One region of the Pseudomonas sp. YY-1 genome, then DNA from elsewhere that is predicted to be linked to it. Evidence: predicted binding sites of a transcription regulator. Region 1 holds the regulator's gene; each other region holds the start of a gene.

The links. Region 1 encodes sigma-54, which starts transcription at its own class of promoters, with help from an activator protein. Its sites were predicted from a motif close to ANTGGCATNNANNTTGCTNT; they were not measured.
Region 2: a site for sigma-54 is predicted at 2,173-2,192, ahead of glnA (glutamate--ammonia ligase). Genes of this name have one in related genera too.
Region 3: a site for sigma-54 is predicted at 2,073-2,092, ahead of flgB (flagellar basal body rod protein FlgB). Genes of this name have one in related genera too.

What each region holds. Positions count from the first base shown of each region.
Region 1 is NZ_PJLX01000002.1:303,063-307,212, reverse strand. Features, by position in the region: gene lptC (LPS export ABC transporter periplasmic protein LptC) at 1-121, shown strand, start outside; gene lptA (lipopolysaccharide transport periplasmic protein LptA) at 108-647, shown strand; gene lptB (LPS export ABC transporter ATP-binding protein) at 647-1,372, shown strand; gene CXP40_RS04125 (RNA polymerase factor sigma-54) at 1,509-3,002, shown strand; gene hpf (ribosome hibernation-promoting factor, HPF/YfiA family) at 3,102-3,410, shown strand; gene ptsN (PTS IIA-like nitrogen regulatory protein PtsN) at 3,423-3,887, shown strand; gene rapZ (RNase adapter RapZ) at 3,890-4,150, shown strand, end outside.
Region 2 is NZ_PJLX01000004.1:195,367-199,516, forward strand. Features, by position in the region: gene typA (translational GTPase TypA) at 1-231, opposite strand, end outside; gene thiI (tRNA uracil 4-sulfurtransferase ThiI) at 504-1,958, opposite strand; gene glnA (glutamate--ammonia ligase) at 2,287-3,693, shown strand; gene CXP40_RS07750 (DUF4124 domain-containing protein) at 3,967-4,150, shown strand, end outside.
Region 3 is NZ_PJLX01000009.1:68,890-73,039, reverse strand. Features, by position in the region: gene flgE (flagellar hook protein FlgE) at 1-438, opposite strand, end outside; gene flgD (flagellar hook assembly protein FlgD) at 475-1,140, opposite strand; gene flgC (flagellar basal body rod protein FlgC) at 1,162-1,605, opposite strand; gene flgB (flagellar basal body rod protein FlgB) at 1,617-2,024, opposite strand; gene cheR (protein-glutamate O-methyltransferase CheR) at 2,388-3,215, opposite strand; gene CXP40_RS14155 (chemotaxis protein CheV) at 3,259-4,150, opposite strand, start outside.

The sequences.
Region 1 (4,150 bases):
GCAAGCCGTTAGAATCGTCGCGGCCAACGGGGTAACCACGGCACAAGGAATGAAAGCGTACTTGAATGACGGCAGGATGCTCCTGCAGTCCAACGTAAGAGGCCAGCATGAGGTTCGTTAATACCCTCCCCCTGATTCTCAGCCTCGGCGCCGCATTGGGAAGCGCGGCTGCCTGGGCACTGCCATCGGATCGCGATCAACCGATTCGCATCCAGGCCGACAGCGCAGAACTGGATGACCGACAAGGTGTAGCCGTCTACCGCGGCGATGTGATCATCACTCAGGGCACCCTGAAGATCACGGGCGACACTGTCACCATCACCCAGACCGCCAGTGGCGACATCGACGTCTTCACATCGGTCGGCAATCTGGCCTACTACGAGCAGAAGCCGGCGGCGGACAAGGACATCGTCAAGGCCTACGGCAAAACCATCCAGTACTTCGCCAGCAATGAGCGCATCGTACTGATCGACCAGGCCAAGGTGATTCAGGAAGGCAATACCTTCGAAGGCGAGAAGATCGTCTACGACACCCGCCGCCAGATCGTAAACGCCGGTCGCGCTACAGGCGGCAACGTCAGCACACCGCGCCCGCGTATCGACATGGTCATCCAACCGAAGAACAAACCCGCGGATCAGCAGCAGTAATGGCCATTCTCAAAGCCCAACACCTGGCGAAAAGTTACAAGAGCCGCCAGGTCGTGCGTGACGTCAGCCTGAGCATCGAAAGTGGTCAGATCGTTGGCCTGCTCGGCCCCAATGGTGCCGGCAAGACCACCTGCTTCTACATGATTGTCGGCCTGGTGCGCGCCGACCAAGGCCGCGTGCTTATCGACGATCTCGATGTCAGTCATCAGCCCATGCATGGCCGCGCTCGCGCGGGCATCGGCTACCTGCCGCAGGAAGCGTCGATCTTCCGCAAACTGTCGGTGGCCGACAACATCATGGCCATTCTCGAAACGCGCAAGGACCTGGACCGCGCCGGACGCCAGGCGGAGCTGGAAAACCTGCTGCAGGAATTCCATATCCACCATATCGCCGACAGCCTCGGCATGAGCCTGTCCGGCGGTGAGCGACGCCGCGTAGAGATTGCCAGAGCCCTGGCGACCAATCCCAAGTTCATTCTGCTCGACGAACCCTTTGCCGGTGTCGACCCGATTTCGGTTGGCGACATCAAGCAGATCATCCACCACCTCAAGACCAAGGGCATCGGCATTCTGATCACCGATCACAACGTGCGCGAAACCCTGGACATCTGCGAAACCGCCTACATCGTCAACGATGGGCAACTGATCGCCGAAGGTGACGCCGAGACCATCCTCGCCAACCAGACGGTGAAAGAGGTATACCTGGGCCACGAGTTCCGCCTGTAGGTCGCCCGCTATTTCGCTACAGAAATATTGCAACCCCTAGGCAAAAACGAGAAATTCAGGCATATAATTTGCTTCCTGGCGGCGCTTCGGCGCCCTGATGTGGAAGGCGTAACTCGCCAGTAAATTAAGGTCTGCAATGAAACCATCGCTAGTCCTCAAGATGGGCCAGCAGCTGACGATGACCCCGCAGCTGCAACAGGCTATCCGCCTCCTCCAACTGTCTACTCTGGACCTGCAACAGGAAATCCAGGAGGCGCTGGAGTCCAATCCCATGCTCGAGCGCCAGGAAGAAGGCGACGACTTCGACAACAGCGATCCAATGGCTGATGGCGCCGAAAGCGCCACTCCGACCCCGAACAAGGAAGAGAGCTACCAGGAAACCACCCCGACTGTGGATAACCTGGAAGAAGGCGACTGGGGCGAGCGCATTCCCAACGAGCTGCCAGTCGACACAGCCTGGGAAGACATCTACCAGACCAGCGCCAGCAGCCTGCCCAGCAACGATGATGACGAGTGGGACTTCACCACTCGCACCTCCAGCGGCGAAAGTCTGCACAGCCACCTGCTCTGGCAACTGAACCTGGCGCCCATGTCGGACAAGGATCGCCTGATCGCGGCGACCCTGATCGACTGCATCAACAACGACGGCTACCTCGAAGAAACCCTCGAGGAAGTGACCGAATCCTTCGACCCCGAACTGGATGTCGAAATGGATGAAGTGGAAGTGGTGCTGCACCGCATCCAGCAGTTCGAACCAGCAGGTATCGGCGCCCGTGACCTGCGCGAATGCCTGCTCCTGCAACTGCGTCAGTTGCCCGCTAACACCCCCTGGCTGAGCGAAACCCAGCGCGTGGTCGGCGATTATCTGGAACTGCTCGGCAGCCGCGATTACGCCCAGCTGATGCGCCGCACCAAGCTCAAGGAAGACGAACTGCGCCAGGTCATCGACCTGATCCAGCGCCTGAATCCGCGTCCGGGTTCGCAGATCGAATCCAGCGAGCCGGAATACGTGGTGCCCGACGTGATCGTGCGCAAGCACAACGAGCGCTGGCTGGTGGAACTGAACCAGGAGGCGATGCCGCGCCTGAGGGTCAACCCGCAGTATGCCGGCTTCGTCAAACGCGCCGATTCCAGTGCCGATAACACCTTCATGCGCAACCAGTTGCAGGAGGCCCGCTGGTTCATCAAGAGCCTGCAGAGCCGCAACGAAACGCTGATGAAGGTAGCCACGCAGATCGTCGAGCACCAGCGTGGCTTCCTCGACTACGGCGACGAGGCGATGAAGCCTCTGGTATTGCATGACATCGCCGAGGCAGTGGGTATGCACGAGTCGACCATTTCACGCGTTACCACACAGAAATTCATGCACACCCCGCGTGGCATTTACGAGCTGAAATATTTCTTCTCCAGCCATGTCAGCACCTCTGAAGGCGGCGAATGCTCGTCCACCGCGATCCGCGCGATCATCAAAAAACTGGTTGCAGCAGAAAACGCGAAAAAGCCGTTGAGCGACAGCAAGATCGCTGGTTTACTGGAAGCACAAGGCATCCAAGTCGCCCGTCGGACGGTCGCCAAGTATCGCGAGTCCCTCGGCATAGCGCCCTCGAGTGAGCGCAAACGACTGATGTAGGCCAGATTGACTGAAGGCCTAAAGCCTTCAGGCCAAAGTGTTCCGGCGGCGGGTCGAACCAGACCCGTCTCTTACACAAGGCAACAAGGAGAAAGCGGTATGCAAGTCAACATCAGTGGACATCAGCTGGATGTGACCGACGCCCTGCGTGACTATATCGGCGAGAAACTGGGCCGACTGGAACGCCACTTCGACAAGATCACCAACGTACAGGTGACCATGGAGGTCGAAAAACTCAAGCAGAAGATCGAAGCCACCCTGCACATCGCCGGCGGCGAAGTCGTCGCCAACGCCGAACATCAGGATATGTACGCTGCCATCGACCTGTTGGCCGATAAACTCGACCGTCAACTCATCAAGCACAAGGAAAAGCAGCTCGAACGCCTGCAAGGCGCCACGGCCCGCTGACATTCCCTATCCATGATCCGACTTGAAAATATCCTGACCCCCGGCCGTTCCCTGGTGAACGTGCCGGGCGGCAGCAAAAAACGTGTGCTCGAACAGATCGCCAATCTGGTTGCACGCGATCTGCCCGACCTGGATGCCCAGGACATCTTCGAAAGCCTCATCGCCCGCGAGAAGCTTGGCTCCACCGGCTTCGGCAACGGCATTGCCATTCCCCACTGCCGCCTGGCTGGCTGCAGTGCCCCGATCAGTGCAGTCCTGCACCTGGAGACGGCAGTCGACTTCGACGCCATCGACGGCGTGCCGGTCGATCTGCTGTTCGTACTTCTGGTGCCGGAGGCGGCAACCGATGCCCACCTCGAACTGCTGCGCCAGATCGCCAGCATGCTCGATCGCCAGGATGTACGTGAACGTCTGCGCCAGGCCAACAGCGGCGAAGATCTCTTTCAGGTCGTCGTGGACATTCAGAACGGTCAATAAACATGCGCCTGATCATCGTCAGCGGTCGCTCGGGCTCGGGCAAGAGCACCGCCCTCGATGTACTTGAGGACAACGGTTTCTACTGCATCGACAACCTGCCAGCCGGCCTGCTGCCGGATCTTGCCGAGCGCTTCCTGCCGCATAGCGACATGCTGCTGCCGCAGGTGGCCGTCTCTATCGATGCGCGCAACCTGCTGAGCCAGCTCAAGCGCTTCCCGGAGCTGCTCGATGAAGTGCGCAAACGCAATATCCGCTGCGATGTG
Region 2 (4,150 bases), on a different contig from region 1:
GCCGGGGGTGTCGACGATGTTGATGCGGTAGTCGTTCCACTTGATGGCGGTGTTCTTCGCCAGAATGGTGATGCCGCGCTCTTTTTCCTGGTCGTTGCTGTCCATCACGCGCTCGTCGTTGAGCTCGTTACGTTCCAGGGTGCCGGACTGACGCAGCAGGGCGTCGACGAGGGTGGTTTTGCCATGGTCGACGTGGGCGATGATGGCGATGTTGCGTAGATTTTCGATCACTGTGTGTATCTCGATCAGAGGATTCGGTGTGTCGCCCAGCCTGGACGACGAATATGAAGAAACTGGGATCAGCGAGCTGATCGGGGCACCTCTAAAAACGTAGGCGAGGCAGTCAGTGCAAGGCAGAAACAAGCGAAAAAGCGGAGTTTACAAGTTGTAAATGAGCATTTTGAGCTTGTTTTTAACGCAGCAATGACAACGCAGGTAGTTTTTAGAGGTGCCCCGGGTCGGGAGGGCGATGGCGGATACTTCCGCCATTGAGCCCCGGCGTTCTATGCCGGACGATAAACGCGCACATTGGCATGTCCCTCGCTCAGCAGATGGTGGGCGTGCAGGCGGCTCATGACGCCCTTGTCGCAATACAGGAGGTACTGGCGGTTCTCATCCAGTTCCTTGAATTTGTTGTTCAACGCATAGAAGGGCAGCGCCTGCACCTCGATGCCCGGCACGTCCAGCGGCTCGTCTTCGGCAGCGTCAGGGTGACGGATGTCGATGACGATCTGGCCAGCCAGCGCTTCACCTACTTCCTCGACCTGCACGTCCTTGCCCAACTCGTCGATCACGCGGTCGATGGGCAGTTGGGTGGCGCGCTCCAGGGCACGCTCGAGGATGGCCATGTCGAATTGGGCCTCTTCCCTCTCCACGCGATAGCCACGGGCCTTGGTGGTCGGGTTGACCGAGATCACGCCGCAGTACTCGGGCATGTTCTTGGCGAACTCGGCGGTACCGATCTGCGTGGCGGTGTCGATGATGTCCTGCTTGTGGCTGGCAATCAGCGGGCGCATCACCAGCATGTCGGTGGCCGAATCGATCACCGCCAGGTTGGTCAGGGTCTGGCTCGACACCTGGCTGATGGCCTCGCCGGTGACCAGCGCTTCGATCTGCAGTTTTTCGGCAACACGGGTGGCGGCGCGCAGCATCATGCGCTTGAGGATCACGCCCATCTGGCTGTTGTCGACCTTACCGAGAATCTCGCCGACCACTTCCTCGAACGGCACGCTGACGAACAGCACACGCTGCGAGCGGCCGAACTTCTGCCATATATAGTGCGCCACTTCCATCACGCCCAATTCATGGGCACGGCCACCGAGATTGAAGAAGCAGAAGTGGCTGACCAGGCCGCGGCGCATCATCTGATAGGCCGCGACGGTGGAGTCGAAGCCGCCGCTCATCAACACCAGGGTCTGTTCCAACGAGCCCAGCGGGTAACCGCCGAGGCCTTCGTGGCGGTTATGCACCACGAACAGGCGCTGGTCGCGAATCTCCATGCGCACTTCGACGTCCGGCTTCTTCAGGTCGATGCCGGCAGCGCCGCACTCCAGGCGCAGGCGCGAACCGACGTGACGCTCGACGTCGATGGAGGAGAACGCGTGCTTGCCACCGCGCTTGCAGCGCACAGCGAAGATCTTGCCCGGTAACTGGTCGGCGTAGTGACGCTTGCAGTGCTCGGTGATGTCGTCCAGATCGCCCAGCGGGTATTCATTGACCTCGAGGAACAGGCCGATGCCCGGCGTGTTACGCAGGCGTTCGGTCATCTCGGCGAGCAGCTTGGGATCGTCCAGATCGGTCTCGACCTCAAGGTTGTCCCAGACACCGGTCACCCGCAGTTCGGGGTCAAGATCGCGCAGCACGGAGCGAATGTTCTTCCCCAACTGGCGGATGAACTGCTTGCGCACCGGGCGGCTCTTGATGGTGATTTCAGGGAAAACTTTGACGATGAGCTTCATGAATAGAGCGCCCGCTTGGGGGACGAAAAAACAGGGGCGCGGATTATAGCGGAAATTGTTCAAGCTTTGACCAAAAATACTGCACCACCCACACAGCGCACCAAAATGGATCTTTTATGAAATTAAAGGCCCTTAAATGGTGCAAATATTTCCAGCGAATTGCCGTGCAGACGGCGCAGCACCTGAGTTTCGCGGCTTCTGCCCAATAAAGGGCACTGGCATGCAATTTGCTCCCTTGTGAGGCAGGTCGCCCTGGAGGACTATCCCGCCGGGCTTCACCGCATATTCAAGGCTTATCGATAAGAGCCTTTTCCACCTGGAGGACAACATGTCTAAGGCTGTTCAACTGATCAAAGAACACGACGTGAAGTGGGTAGACCTGCGCTTCACCGACACCAAGGGCAAGCAGCACCACGTGACCATGCCGGCCCGTGACGCCCTGGACGAAGATTTCTTCGAGCACGGCAAAATGTTCGACGGCTCGTCCATCCATGGCTGGAAAGGCATCGAAGCCTCCGACATGATCCTGATGCCGGTAGACGATACCGCCGTTCTGGACCCGTTCACCGAAGAGCCGACCCTGATCCTGGTCTGCGACATCATCGAACCGAGCACCATGCAAGGCTACGACCGCGACCCGCGCTCCATCGCCAAGCGCGCTGAAGAGTTCCTCAAAGGCACCGGCATCGGTGACACCGTATTCGTTGGCCCGGAGCCCGAGTTCTTCATCTTCGACGAAGTGAAGTTCAAGTCCGACATCTCCGGCTCGATGTTCAAGATCTACTCCGAGCAAGGCTCCTGGATGACCGACGGCGACGTCGACGGCGGCAACAAGGGCCACCGCCCGGCCGTCAAAGGCGGTTACTTCCCGGTTCCGCCGTGCGACCACGACCACGAAATCCGTACCGCCATGTGCAACGCCATGGAAGAAATGGGCCTGGTCGTCGAAGTACACCACCACGAAGTGGCCACTGCCGGTCAGAACGAAATCGGCGTGAAGTTCAACACCCTGGTGGCCAAGGCTGACGAAGTTCAGACCCTGAAGTACTGCGTGCATAACGTAGCTGATGCCTACGGCAAAACCGCTACCTTCATGCCGAAGCCGCTTTACGGCGACAACGGTTCGGGCATGCACGTGCACATGTCGATCTCCAAAGACGGCAAGAACACCTTCGCAGGTGAAGGCTATGCCGGTCTGTCCGAGACCGCTCTGTACTTCATCGGCGGCATCATCAAGCACGGTAAGGCCCTGAACGGCTTCACCAACCCGTCGACCAACTCCTACAAGCGTCTGGTTCCGGGCTTCGAAGCTCCGGTCATGCTGGCCTACTCGGCTCGCAACCGCTCCGCTTCGATCCGTATCCCGTACGTTGCCAGCCCGAAAGCTCGCCGTATCGAAGCACGCTTCCCGGACCCGGCTGCCAACCCCTACCTGGCCTTCGCAGCTCTGCTGATGGCCGGTATCGACGGCATCCAGAACAAGATCCACCCGGGCGATGCTGCCGACAAGAACCTGTACGACCTGCCGCCGGAAGAAGGCAAGCTGATCCCGCAAGTGTGCGGCAGCCTGAAAGAAGCCCTGGAAGAGCTGGACAAGGGCCGCGCGTTCCTGACCAAGGGCGGCGTGTTCTCCGACGACTTCATCGATGCCTACATCGAGCTGAAGTCCGAAGAAGAAATCAAGGTACGTACCTTCGTACACCCGCTGGAATACGACCTGTACTACAGCGTCTAAGCCAGTTTGCGCCGCCTCGTGCGGCGCACTCGAAAGCCCCGCCCGGCTCTGCCTGGCGGGGCTTTTTTATGGGCAGGCAGCAACACCATGCCCTGCAGGAGCGAGCTCTGCTCGCGAAACTCTTCAGGTAGCCAGGTTCGCGAGCAGAGCTCGCTCCTACGGCAGATCCGAGTCCACTTTTTGTAGCCAAACATCACAGCCATTGCGCCCTGCGCTTGCCAGGAACCGCCAGCAGTGCAAGGCTTAGCGCATCACCTGCGGAAGGATCGGCCCATGCGCCCGTTACTCGCCTGCCTGCTGCTCGCCCTGGCCCTGCCGGCCAGTGCGCAGATCTACAAATACACCGACGCCAACGGCAACACGGTCTTCACCAATCAGCCTCCAGATGGCACGGCCGCCGAAAGCGTCAACCTGCCGCCAACCAATACGGTGGAGATGCAGACGCCGAGCATGCCGG
Region 3 (4,150 bases), on a different contig from region 1:
CTGACCGGCGCTGATACGCAGATCTGCCTGCACCGGCAGGATATTGCCGCTGTCATCGGCCGTATAGCCCTGCAGGCGATAACCGAAGTTGTTGACGATATAGCCATCACGATCGGTGCCGAAGTAACCGGCGCGGGTATAGCCAATCTCACCGTTGTTGCTGGTCACGAAGAAGCCGTTGCCGTTGATGGCCAGATCCAGCGCGTTGTTCGTGTAGTTGACGTTGCCCTGGTTGAACAACTGCGACACGTCTGCCAGCAGTACACCGCTGCCCTGCGCATTCTTGCCGGTACCCAGAACGGAAGCGGCATAGACGTCGGCGAACTCGGCGCGCGACTGCTTGAAACCTGCAGTACCGGCGTTGGCGATGTTGTTGCCGGTGACGTTGAGGTCACTGGTCGCGGCACGCAGGCCACTGAGACCAATATTGAACGACATGGAAGACTCCTTTGCCGGAACTGCCGGCGGCAATAGTTATTGGCCGATGACCTGCACTTGAGAAAGCGGAACGCTGCCCAGGCCGGCGAGGTTGAGCATCAGCTCGCTGCCGCCCAGGGTGACGCTGTCGACGTTGGCCGGCAGCAAGGTGTACAGCCCCTTGGTTTCGCTGCCGTAGGTGGCTTGCGCCTCGAACTTGTAGGTGCCCGGCGGCGCCACGTTGCCGTCGGAATCCTTGCCATCCCAGATGAAACTGACGTTGCCGGCAGCCTGCTCGCCCAAGTTGACGCGCGTCACCAGCGAGCCGGAATTGTCGTAGACGTTGACATACACGTTGCTGCTGCTGACCGGCAAAATGGTGCTGGCTTTGAAACTCTCACTGGTGTCGACCACAGCCTTCTCGCTCGGCACGATCACCTTGCGGCCGACCAGAGAAGACGCCTGCAACGCCTGCGAAGACTGGAAGCTGGACAGCATCGAACCCATGCTGGTGTTGAGTTTCTCGATCCCTTCGACCTGGCTGAATTGCGCCAACTGGGCGATGAACTCACCGTTGCCCTGCGGCTCCAGTGGGTTCTGGTTGTTGAGCTGCGCGACCAGCAAGTTGAGGAACTCGTTCTTGCCGAGGTCGTTGCTCTTCGGTGCGTCCGGTTTGTGCTGATACTGATCCAGTACCGAGCCAGTGCCGCTTACTGTGCTCATCCCTAGTCTCCTCGTCTTGGCTTACTGACCCAGGGTCAGCACGCGCTGCAGCATCTGTTTGGCGGTATTCATCATTTCAACGTTGGTCTGGAAGGCGCGACTGGCGGAAATCATGTCGGCCATTTCCTCAACCACGTTGACGTTCGGGTAGTAGACATAACCGTCGGCATTGGCCATCGGATGATCCGGCTCGTAACGCGGCATCAGGCTGCTCTGGTCCTCGATCACGCCGAGCACCTGGACACCACGACCGGCCTCATCCTGCTCGGCGAACAGCGAACCACGGTCGCCGCCTTGAGCACTCTGAAATACGGTGGCGAACACCGGGTGGCGAGCACGGTAGGTCTGATCCAGACTCGAGGAGACGGTTTCGGCGTTGGCGATGTTGCTGGAAATGGTGTTCAGGCGAGTGCTCTGGGCGCTCATGCCGGTTCCGGCGATGTTGAAAACACTGGCAAGGGACATGGTCGCGCTCCTTATTCGCCGCGCAGGGCTGTGGTCAGCCCTTTGAATTTGCTATTGAGAAAGGTGAAGCTGGCCTGGAACTGCACCGCGTTTTCGGCGTAGTTCGATTGCTCGATCTGCAGGTCGACACTGTTCTGATCCAGCGACGCGTGGAACGGCGTGCGGTACGGCAATTCAGCTTCACCGCTATTGATGCCCTCGGCCGGAATGTGGCGGCTATCGGTGCGATTCAGGGAAACGCCACCACGCTGCATGCGATTGCTCTGCTCAGCCAGGACACTGGCGAAGTCCAGATCACGAGCCTTGTAATTCGGCGTATCGGCGTTGGCGATGTTGTTGGCCAGCACCTCAGCGCGCTGGGCGCGAAAGCCAAGGGCCTGTTCGTGGATGCCGAGTGCCTTGCCGAAGTTGATGCTCATGTTCCGAACCTTTGCCGCTTGGGCCATGTGGTCTCTGTTGCGAGATATTCAGCAAAGGCTGTGCCAACTTATTTAAATCAATAAAATCAATAGCTTAATGCGTGACGAACAGGGAAATAACGGCAAAGCGGCAAGGCTTTACCGCCTATTGGCAAGCGGGCGGCAAAGCCAACCGGACAGATTGCCGCCCACCGAACCCTATGGTGCGCCATGCGCACCGGCTCTTCAGCCCCGCCAGGTCGCTGGTGCGCACAGCGCACCCTACCCAACCGCTCACGTGCAGCCGAACCGTCATCTCCAGCTCTGGAAACGCAAACGGGAGGCCAAAGGCCTCCCGTTGCTGATACCAAACATGCCTTGCGCTTATTTGGCCTTGTAGATGATCCCCGGACTGCACTGCACCATCTGGTACTTCTCCGGCAGGCCATTGAGCGCCTCGGAGGCGCCGAGGAACAGATAACCACCCGGCTTCAACGTGGCATGAATACGCGTCAGGATGTCCTTCTTCACTTCTGCCGAGAAGTAGATCAGCACGTTGCGGCAAAACACGATGTCGAACTTGCCCAATGCCGCGTAGCTATCCAGCAGATTCAGCGGGCGGAACTCGACACGGCTCTTGATCGGCGCCTTGACCTGCCAACGCCCCGGCCCTTTGGGGTCGAAGTAGCGCTGCAGACGCTCCTGCGAAAGGCCACGGCCCATGGCCAGGCTGTCGTACTCGCCGGATTTGCAATTGGTCAGCATCGACGGCGAAAGGTCGGTGGCAACGATCTGCACACCTGCCTTGAGCTGACCGAGGTTGGTGCGCTCGAACTCATCGATGGACATCGACAGCGAGTAAGGCTCCTGGCCGGACGAACAAGCCGCCGACCAGATACGCAGACGCTGGCCCGGGTAAGCCTTGATCAACTCCGGCAGCACGCGATTCTTGAGTACCTCGAAGGGATAGGTGTCACGAAACCACAGAGTCTCGTTGGTGGTCATGGCATCTACGACCTGCTCGCGCAGGCCTCCACGCGGCTGGCTTTGCATACGCTGCACCAGTTCGCCCAGGGTCTTGATGCCGTTCTGTTCCATCAGCTTGTTCAGACGACTGGAGACCAGGTACTGCTTGTTGCTGCCAAGCAGAATACCGCAGGCCTTTTCCAGGAAGGTCCGGAACTGCTCGAAATCCAAATTACCTGAAGACACTAGTGCCGCCTCTGCAACCATAACGTTCGCCGAAGGTCACCCTTCAGCCCCCATCCGATACACGAATGCGATCGACCACGCGCGCCGCCAGATCATCTGGCTTGAACTTGGCGAGGAAGTCGTCAGCGCCGACCTTCTTCACCATCGCCTGGTTGAACACACCGGAAAGCGAAGTATGCAGGAGGATATGCAGCTTCTGCATGCGCGGATCGCTACGAATCTCCGTAGTCAGCGTATATCCGTCCATCTCCGGCATCTCGATGTCGGAAATGAGCATCAACAGTTCCTTGTCGGGATTGTGGCCCTCGTCCGCCATTTTCTTGAGGTAATTGAGCGCCTCACGACCATCGTTCAACGCGGTAACCTCAACGCCGACTGTCTGCAGGCAGCGCGAAACCTGTTTGCGCGCCACCGAAGAGTCATCGACGATCAACACATGCTTGGTCACCGCCTGACTCTGCACCTCATCATCGATGACGCCAGCGGATATCACTTCCGAGGTCGGCGCAACTTCGGCAAGAATCTTCTCAACATCGATGATCTCGACCAACTGCTGGTCGAGCCGCGTGACTGCTGTCAGGTAGTGATCGCGTCCAGTGCCCTTGGGTGGCGGATGGATCTCCTCCCAGTTCATGTTGACGATACGCTCGACCGAGCGCACCAGAAAACCCTGAACCTTGGTGTTGTACTCGGTGATGATCACGAAGCTGGTTTTCAGATCTTCCAGCGCGGCACGGCCAGTCGCGATGGAAAGATCAAGAATCGGGATGGTGCCCCCACGAATGTTGGCTACCCCCCGCACCACCGGGCTTGATTTGGGCATGATGGTGAGATTCGGGCACTGCAGCACCTCCTTCACCTTGAATACGTTGATACCGTAAAGCTGTGGGCCCTCCAGGCGAAACAACAACAACTCCAAGCGGTTCTGCCCCACC